DNA from 3 places in the Enterobacter sp. PL_is379 genome. Region 2 is predicted to be linked to each of the others. Evidence: predicted binding sites of a transcription regulator. Region 2 holds the regulator's gene; each other region holds the start of a gene.

Region 1 (3,150 bases), on a different contig from region 2:
CAGCAGAAACGCGGGCTCTACCGGAATAAACATCAGGACATAGTCCAGCGAGCGAAGACCCGGCAACTGCTGATAGTCTTTTCTGCCGAGCAGGCGAATGTGGTTACGCACGGAGGCAATGTGCTCCTGCAGCGCCGATTCGCGGGTGTAGTCATCCTCCGCGTTGAAGTAACGCTCATACGCCACCAGGGTCATTTTGGCGTCAATCACCACATCTTTACCCTGCGGCAGCCTCACGATCACATCCGGCTGCATGCGCGAGCGGGCGTCGTTTTCGATACTCACCTGCGTTTCGTATTCATATCCTTCCCGCAGGCCGGAGGCTTCCAGTACGCGGGTCAGCACCACTTCTCCCCAGTTGCCCTGGGTTTTGTTATCCCCTTTGAGCGCGCGGGTCAGGTTGACCGCTTCCTGCGCCATCTGGGCATTCAGCTGCTGGAGATTGCGAATCTCATGCGCCAGGGTGTGCCGCTCGCGGGCTTCCTGACCAAAACTGTCCTGCACCTGACGACGAAAACCGTCCAGCTGTTCACGCAGCGGCGTCAGCAGGCTGTTAAGGCTCTGGCGGTTCTGTTCATCAACGCGACGGTTGCTGTGCTCGAAAATACGGTTGGCGAGGTTCTCAAACTGTTCGCTGAGGCGCTGCTCGCTGTTGATCATCTGGCGGATTTTGTCTTCCGCATGCAGCTGAGTGGATTCAAGGCGGGTGGTCACTTCGCGGAGATCGGCCTCCAGCGAGGTGTTGATATCACGGAGATTGCGCAGCTCGTTGTTAAGCAGCTCGCACTCGTCGCGCCAGTGGTCACTCAGGGCAAGCTGCTGCTTTGCCGCACTTAATTCAGCGACGATCTCTTCGCGCTCTGCCAGCTGTTCGGCCTTCTGCTGTGCATGCTGATAGCTGGAAATGAGCCAGCCTATCGCCACGCCCACCAGCGCAATCACCGCATAAATCAGGATTGAGATATCCACAATGCCCCCTGCATCAACGTATTACCCGCACAAAATAAGATTGTGCTGTATAAACGTCCAGTTTGAAAGGGTTTTCCTGCGAGGCGCTACGCAAAAAATAAAGGCCGAACGTGCCGGCCTTTGATTTCGAAAGGAGGGGACTAGATCAGGCGACGCGCGGCTTCGACCACGATTTTCACTGCATGGCTTTCGGTCTGCTTCATGGTTTCGGCGTTCGGGATCTCCTGCTGGGTACGGTTGACGATAACGCCCGCCACCATACCGGCACGCAGACCCTGGCTTGCGCACATGGTCAGCAGCGTGGCGGATTCCATTTCGTAGTTCATCACGCCCATTGACTGCCACTCTTCCATGGAGCCTTTGAAGCGGCTTACCACGCGGCCAGAGAAGGTGTCGTAACGCTCCTGGCCCGGGTAGAAGGTATCGGACGAAGCGGTCACGCCCACGTGGGTGGTGGCGCCCACGGATTTCGCGGCTTCAACCAGCGCGGTGGTGCACTCGAAATCGGCCACCGCCGGGAACTCCATCGGCGCAAAGTGGAGGCTTGCGCCATCCAGACGCACAGACGCGGTCGTCACCAGCACGTCGCCGACGTTGATATGCGGCTGAATAGCGCCAGTGGTACCGATACGCAGGAAAGTACGAATGCCCAGCTGTGCCAGCTCTTCAACAGCAATCGAAGTAGACGGGCCACCGATACCGGTAGAACACACAATCACGGCTTTACCATCCAGCTCTGCGCGCCAGGTGGTGAATTCACGATGGGCTGCCAGCTTAACCGGCTTATCCATCAGCGCGGCGATCTTTTCCACACGCTCTGGATCGCCAGGGACGATAGCGAGCGTAGCCCCTTGTAAATCGTTTTTAGTGAGGCCGAGATGAAAAACATCAGACTTAGACATAGGTGACTCCTCTGTGGGTCGGTTAGTCAGAAGAAGTAAAACGGTACTTTACAGAAGCAGTAAGCATAATTTCGTGACGCATCTCACCATGAATGAAAATGATTGCATCAAATTTCCATCAAAAAGTGATTTACATCACATTAACAAGTTATATCGTCAGGTGCTGCACAAAAGATAGACCGTTTAAGGCACTGTGAGTTGTTAACCTGGTGTCTATATTTACCTTTGCGCTAACTGATTGGTACGGAGAATGCCATGACTGAAAAAACTGGTTTTGCACCTGCTGCGGCCCCGCATGCCTCAACCATCGTCTCAACATCTGAAGACGCCATCACGGCGGGTGAGACCTCTATTCCCTCGCAGGGGGAGAATATGCCTGCTTATCACGCACGACCAAAATCGGCAGACGGCCCGCTGCCCATCGTGATTGTGATTCAGGAGATATTTGGTGTTCACGAACACATTCGCGACCTCTGCCGCCGGCTGGCGCTGGAAGGGTATCTGGCCGTTGCGCCAGAGCTCTACTTCCGTCAGGGCGATCCGAACGACTACAGCGATATTCCCACCTTGCTCAGCAACCTGGTCAGCAAAGTCCCGGACGCGCAGGTGCTGGCCGATCTCGACCACGTCGCCAGCTGGGCGGCGCGCAACGGGGGCGATCCCCATCGTCTGCTGGTCACCGGTTTCTGCTGGGGCGGACGCATTAGCTGGCTGTATGCCGCACATAACCCGCAGCTCAAAGCCGCTGTCGCCTGGTACGGCAAACTGGTGGGTGAAAAAACGCTGAATTCACCGAAACATCCGGTTGATATCGCCACCGAGTTGAATGCCCCCGTGTTAGGGCTTTACGGCGGTCAGGACACCGGTATTTCGCTGGATTCGGTAGAAACCATGCGCCATGCGCTCCGCGCGGCAAATGCGAAGGCGGAGATTGTAGTTTACCCGGATGCCGGGCATGCGTTTAACGCCGACTATCGTCCGAGCTATCACGCTGAATCGGCGAAAGATGGATGGCAGCGGATGCTTACGTGGTTCCGTCAGTACGGTGGTAAAAAAGGGTAAGCCTTTCCCATCATCATGACGCATAAGGAGTACGTGTTATGGACTATTCCCTCGCGTTTCCACACGGTTTTTTATGGGGCGGCGCGATTGCCGCCAACCAGGCCGAAGGCGCATGGAACGTGGACGGTAAAGGGCCGTCCGTTGCCGACGCTGTCGCCTGGAAACCCAACCTCTCCGTGAAAGATTACAGCGGCCATATGGCCCTGACGGACGAGAA
Region 2 (3,150 bases):
GATAATCAGGTAGCTCACCAGCGTGATCGCCAGCATGCCTGCCAGAGTATAGCCTTCCGGCACGTGGAAGTGCAGCGTCACGCCCGCGATGATCAGCCCGGCCATGGTGCCGCCCGCCCGATGCAGAATACGCACCCGCGTGGCGCCGTAGCCGTTCTGGGTGACAAACAGCACGGTCATTAAGATCCAGTAGGGTTTCGGCAGATGCAGCGCCATGCCCATCAGGCTGGCGGTACTGAGCATCACGCTAATTCGTGCGGCGTTGCGCAGGGCGGACGATTTAAGAGAAAGATAGCTTTTGAGCGCGGGCAATAGCGGCAGCCGTTTCTGCTTATCCGCCATCAGGTCGCGGGGATAAAGCGGGCGCTGCGTGCGCAACACGCGGGCGATACGGCTGAAGTGCCAGGCGGCAAACTGGCCGACGGGGTTATCCGGATGCTGACGAGCGATTTTCTCCAGCGCGCCCAGCTGCTTATCCATGTTAAAGCGCGTCGGGTAGCGGTGATAGAGAATATCATCGGCCAGCACGCGCAGGCGTGCGGACACCGTCTGCGCGTTCCAGCGGATCACCGCTTCGGCGTGGCTGCGCTCGACCAGCTTTTGCACCTCCTGCGGGTGGTGCAGGCTAACGGAGATATGCTCCTGCAGATCCAGCCCGACCTGGAAGGTGCGCAGCAGCCGTTTGTACTCGTGGTTCTTGTTGGCGGCGAGCATATGAAGCTGCTGATAGCACTGGCTTATCAGATCCACCACCTTCTGCTGGCGCGTCAGCAGGGGCGGTAAGGATTTTTCCGGATCGGTATGCTGGGTCAGCAGGGTGTATTTGGCTTCGCAGTAATCCGCAAGCTGCACATAGAGCAGGCTCAGGGATTCACGCAGCGGCTGCTCCCGCCACAGCCAGAACCAGAACCAGTTAAACAGGCCGTACCATAATGTCCCCAGGGCGTAGATCAGCAGCGGCTCCCACACCGGCATATTCCCGGCGAGGCTCAGCGTGAAAATGGCCGCAATCAGCGACGCGGGAAGCAGGCGGGCGTGCAGCGAACTGATTTCCGCCGTGACGCCGAGGGTCATCGCCAGCACGGTCAGGATCAGCGGCAGCGGAATATCACGAGCCAGTAAAAGCTGTACGGCGAGGCTACAGCCCGCAAACAGGCAGCCGCCGATAATCAGGCGTTTGAAAAAGCGCTTATGCGGCGTGTCCAGACCAGCAATGTTGCAGCAGGCGGGTACAAGGGAAAACAGCAGGCCTTGCTGAAGATGCCCGAGGATCAGGCCTATGGCCACAGGAAGACACAACACCAGCGTTTGTCGCAGTGCGTAGTTAACTTCCGGGTGATAGATCAGCCTGCGCCACATGGGGAATAGAGACAAAAACGGCGTGACACCTTGCGATGGCACGCCGTTTAAGCGGAATTAACGCGTTCCGTAGACCACGATGGTTTTACCGTGGGCGGAGATCAGGTTTTGATCTTCCAGCATTTTCAGGATACGGCCCACAGTCTCACGGGAGCAACCGACGATCTGACCAATTTCCTGACGGGTAATTTTAATTTGCATGCCGTCCGGGTGGGTCATGGCGTCTGGCTGTTTCGCGAGGTTCAGCAGGGTCTGTGCGATACGGCCGGTAACGTCCAGGAAGGCGAGGTTGCCCACTTTCTCTGAGGTGACCTGCAGACGGCGCGCCATCTGGGAAGAAAGACGCATCAGGATGTCAGGGTTAACCTGAATCAGCTGACGGAACTTCTTGTAAGAAATTTCAGCCACTTCACATGCTGTCTTTGCACGAACCCAGGCGCTACGTTCCTGGCCCTCTTCAAACAGGCCCAGTTCACCGATGAAATCGCCCTGGTTCAGATAAGAAAGGATCATCTCTTTCCCTTCTTCATCTTTGATCAGCACTGCCACCGAGCCTTTAACGATGTAATACAACGTTTCCGCTTTTTCACCCTGGTGAATCAGCGTGCTCTTCGATGGGTACTTATGAATGTGGCAATGAGACAAGAACCATTCGAGAGTCGGGTCTGTTTGCGGTTTGCCAAGCACCATGCGCTGTTATCCTCTGTTATAAGCTGTCACCAGAGTCATCAGATGCATCCGGACTCTGGGGTTGCAATCGAATTCTTACCCATACCCTGGGAAGTCGGCTACCGTAACGTTTCGCAGCCAGTAAAGTTTGATGTCCTCTGCATACATGTGTAACGTCAATGTATTACTGTAGCATCCTGAGTGTTTTAGCATAGCTTTCGCCGCGTGTCTCCTGGTGTCTCGCTTCAGCATGATGCAGGTCGCCTTCCATTGCGAGAAATGTAACGCACGCGTAATCTGTCACCAAAAATGCAACGTTGGAGTTTAAGAATATGCAAGCGCGCGTGAAGTGGGTTGAAGGTTTAACGTTCCTGGGCGAATCCGCGTCAGGGCACCAGATTTTGATGGACGGTAACTCCGGCGATAAAGCGCCCAGCCCAATGGAAATGGTGCTGATGGCGGCAGGAGGATGCAGCGCTATTGACGTGGTGTCGATTCTGCAAAAAGGTCGTCATGACGTGACGGATTGTGAGGTTAAACTCACGTCAGAACGTCGCGAAGAGGCGCCACGCCTGTTCACCCATATTAATCTGCACTTTGTGGTCACCGGTAAAGAGTTGAAGGACGCAGCGGTCTCGCGTGCGGTGGACCTGTCTGCGGAGAAGTACTGCTCTGTGGCGTTAATGCTGGAGAAAGCGGTAAAAATCACGCATTCGTATGAAGTGGTCGAGGCTTAATTATTGGGGCATCGTGCGTGTTGATGCCCTCACCCTAACCCTCTCCCACAGGGAGAGGGAACATGTTCACGCAATCTGCTTCCCTTCCATCAGTCGCTCCACCAGCGGCGTCATGATGAGCTCCATCGCCAGCCCCATTTTTCCGCCCGGCACGACTAACGTATTCATGTGCGAAATAAACGAGCCCTGCAGCATGGCCAGTAGCCAGGGGTAATCAATGCCTTCGAGATTGCGGAAATGGATCACCACAAAGCTCTCATCAAGGGACGGGATACTTTTGGCGGCAAACGGGTTGGAGGTGTCCACCGTCGGCACGCGCTGGAAGTTGATATGGGTACGGGAGAACTGCGGCGTCAGGAAGTTGATGTAATCTTCCATGGAGCGC
Region 3 (3,150 bases), on a different contig from region 2:
AAAAAGCGGCACTGGCCTCCGCGCTGGGTGAGTATTTTGAGCGTCTGTCCACCAACTATTTCTTCGCTGATTTCTGGCTGGGCGAGACCATCGCTAACGGCCCGTTCGTTCACTATCCAAATGAAAAATGGTTCCCGCTGACGGAAGACGACGAACTGCCGAAAGGTATTCTCGACGCTCGCCTGCGTGCCTTCTACGATCCGGACAACGAACTGACCGCCAGCATGCTGATCGATCTGCAGTCCGGTAACGAGGATCGCGGTATCTGCGCCCTGCCGTTTACCCGTCAGTCTGACGAGCAGACCGTCTATATCCCGATGAACATCGTCGGCAACCTGTATGTGTCCAACGGTATGTCCGCCGGTAATACCCGCAATGAAGCGCGCGTGCAGGGTCTGTCTGAAGTCTTTGAACGCCACATCAAAAACCGCATCATCGCTGAATCCATCAGCCTGCCTGAAATTCCAGCAGACGTGCTGGCACGCTACCCGGGCGTGGTGGAGTCCATCGCCAAGCTGGAAGCAGAAGGTTTCCCAATCTTTGCCTATGACGGCTCTCTGGGCGGTAAGTACCCGGTTATCTGCGTCGTGCTGTTTAACCCAACCAACGGCACCTGCTTCGCCTCCTTCGGCGCGCACCCGGACTTCGGCGTGGCGCTGGAGCGTACCGTCACCGAGCTGCTGCAGGGCCGTAGCCTGAAAGATCTCGACGTCTTCACCCCGCCAACGTTTGACGATGAAGAAGTGGCCGAGCATACCAACCTTGAAACCCACTTCATCGATTCCAGCGGCTTAATTTCCTGGGATATGTTCAAGCAGGACGCCGACTATCCGTTCGTGGACTGGAGCTTTGCCGGAACCACGGAAGAAGAGTTCGCTACGCTGATGGCGATCTTCAACGCGGAAGATCAGGAAGTGTACATTGCCGATTACGAGCATCTTGGCGTCTACGCGTGCCGCATTATTGTTCCGGGCATGTCCGACATCTACCCTGCTGAAGATCTGTGGCTGGCGAATAACAGCATGGGCGCGCACCTGCGCGAAACGCTGCTGGCACTGCCGGGCAGCGAATGGGAGAAAGAAGATTATCTGAACCTGATCGCTCAACTGGACGAAGAAGGCCACGATGACTTCACCCGCGTACGCGAACTGCTGGGTCTGGCGACCGGTAAAGACAACGGCTGGTATACCCTGCGTATCGGTGAGCTGAAAGCAATGCTGGCCCTGGCGGGTGGCGATTTGGATCAGGCTCTGGCCTGGACCGAGTGGACCATGGAATTCAACCAGTCGGTCTTCTCTGCCGAGCGCACCAATTATTACCGCTGCCTGCAAACCCTGCTGCTGCTTGCACAGGAAGAGGATCGCGAACCGCTGCAATACCTGAATGCTTTCGTGCGCATGTACGGCGCTGAAGCCGTAGAAGCAGCCAGCGCGGCCCTGAGCGGCGAAGCGCCGTTCTATGGCCTGCAGGCTGTTGATAGCGATCTGAAAGCCTTCCCGGCGCATCAGTCGCTGCTGAAGGCCTACGAAAAGCTGCAGAAAGCAAAAGCCGCTTACTGGTCAAAATAAGCGCACATAACATTACCAGCAGTAGGCGTATTCAATCGTCTGGGCTATATTACGGGGCAATTTCATTGCCCCGTTTTTTATTTTCTTCGGCAATGATTGTTGATTGTAATAATAAAGTTAAATACGGGTAAATATAATAATATTGATCTGGGCTTTACTGTTACTTTTTATGGTTAATACTCCATATTAATTAACTGTTTCAGAGGTGGCTGAACGAAAAAATTCAACTCTTTTCATAACTTTTAAAATTTATTTTTATACGGATAATCAAATACTTACTCCGCATTTGTCGTAAAACCATACACACTGCGGGCCTATAAGCCAGGCGAGATATGATCTATATCAATTTCTCTTCTATAATGCTTTGTTAGTATCTCGTCGCCGACTTAATAAAGAGAGAGTTAGTGTGAAAGCTGACAACCCTTTTGATCTTTTACTCCCCGCTGCGATGGCTAAAGTTGCCGAAGAAGCGGGTGTCTATAAAGCAACGAAACACCCGATGAAGACGTTCTATCTGGCGATCACGGCTGGTGTGTTCATCTCTATCGCTTTCGTCTTCTATATCACCGCCACCACCGGTACTGCCGGAATGCCTTTCGGCATGGCCAAACTGATTGGCGGCATTTGCTTCTCACTGGGTCTGATTCTCTGCGTCATCTGCGGCGCCGACCTCTTCACCTCAACGGTGCTGATTGTCGTGGCCAAGGCCAGCGGAAGAATTACCTGGGGTCAGCTGGCACGTAACTGGCTTAACGTCTACGTGGGTAACCTGGTTGGCTGTCTGCTCTTTGTTTTGTTGATGTGGCTTTCTGGCGAGTACATGACCGCCAACGGTGGCTGGGGCCTTAACGTCCTGCAAACCGCCGACCACAAAATGCACCACACATTTATCGAAGCCGTTGCTCTCGGCATCCTCGCTAACCTGATGGTCTGCCTGGCTGTATGGATGAGCTACTCGGGTCGTAGCCTGATGGACAAAGCCTTAATTATGGTTCTGCCGGTTGCGATGTTCGTTGCCAGCGGCTTTGAGCACAGTATCGCGAATATGTTCATGATCCCAATGGGCATTGTTATCCGCGACTTTGCGAGCCCGGAGTTCTGGACCGCAGTTGGTTCATCCCCGGAAAGTTTCTCTCACCTGACTATTATGAATTTCATTACTGATAACCTGATCCCTGTCACTATCGGGAACATTATCGGTGGGGGTCTGTTAGTTGGGTTGACATACTGGGTCATTTACCTGCGTGGCGACGATCATCATTGATGGTTTTCTCAGGCAGTAAATAAAAAATCCACTTAAGAAGGTAGGTGTTACATGTCCGAGCTTAATGAAAAGTTAGCCACAGCCTGGGAAGGTTTTGCGAAAGGTGACTGGCAGAATGAAGTAAACGTACGTGACTTCATTCAGAAAAACTATACCCCGTATGAAGGTGACGAATCCTTCCTGGCTGGCGCAACTGAGGCGACCACCAAGCTGTGGGACAGCGTAATGGAAGGCGTTAAACTGGAAAACCGCACTCACGCGCCAGTTGATTTTGACACCTCCGTTGCTTCCACCATCACTTCTCACGATGCTGGCTAT

The links. Region 2 encodes CRP, which controls carbon source genes, mostly activating them, when cyclic AMP is high. Its sites were predicted from a motif close to ATGTGANNNNNNTCACAT; they were not measured.
Region 1: udp (uridine phosphorylase) is a predicted target of CRP. The motif match lies at 1,995-2,012, and genes of this name have one in related genera.
Region 3: focA (formate transporter FocA) is a predicted target of CRP. The motif match lies at 1,899-1,916, and genes of this name have one in related genera.

What each region holds. Positions count from the first base shown of each region.
Region 1 covers NZ_JBVPGT010000017.1:63,159-66,308, reverse strand. The annotation lists gene rmuC (DNA recombination protein RmuC) at 1-969, opposite strand, end outside; gene udp (uridine phosphorylase) at 1,110-1,871, opposite strand; gene AC0TOY_RS01435 (dienelactone hydrolase family protein) at 2,127-2,933, shown strand; gene AC0TOY_RS01430 (glycoside hydrolase family 1 protein) at 2,972-3,150, shown strand, end outside.
Region 2 covers NZ_JBVPGT010000020.1:22,362-25,511, reverse strand. The annotation lists gene AC0TOY_RS02785 (YccS/YhfK family putative transporter) at 1-1,359, opposite strand, end outside; gene crp (cAMP-activated global transcriptional regulator CRP) at 1,417-2,049, opposite strand; gene AC0TOY_RS02775 (OsmC family protein) at 2,361-2,765, shown strand; gene AC0TOY_RS02770 (phosphoribulokinase) at 2,832-3,150, opposite strand, start outside.
Region 3 covers NZ_JBVPGT010000033.1:389,863-393,012, reverse strand. The annotation lists gene ycaO (30S ribosomal protein S12 methylthiotransferase accessory factor YcaO) at 1-1,568, shown strand, start outside; gene focA (formate transporter FocA) at 1,975-2,832, shown strand; gene pflB (formate C-acetyltransferase) at 2,884-3,150, shown strand, end outside.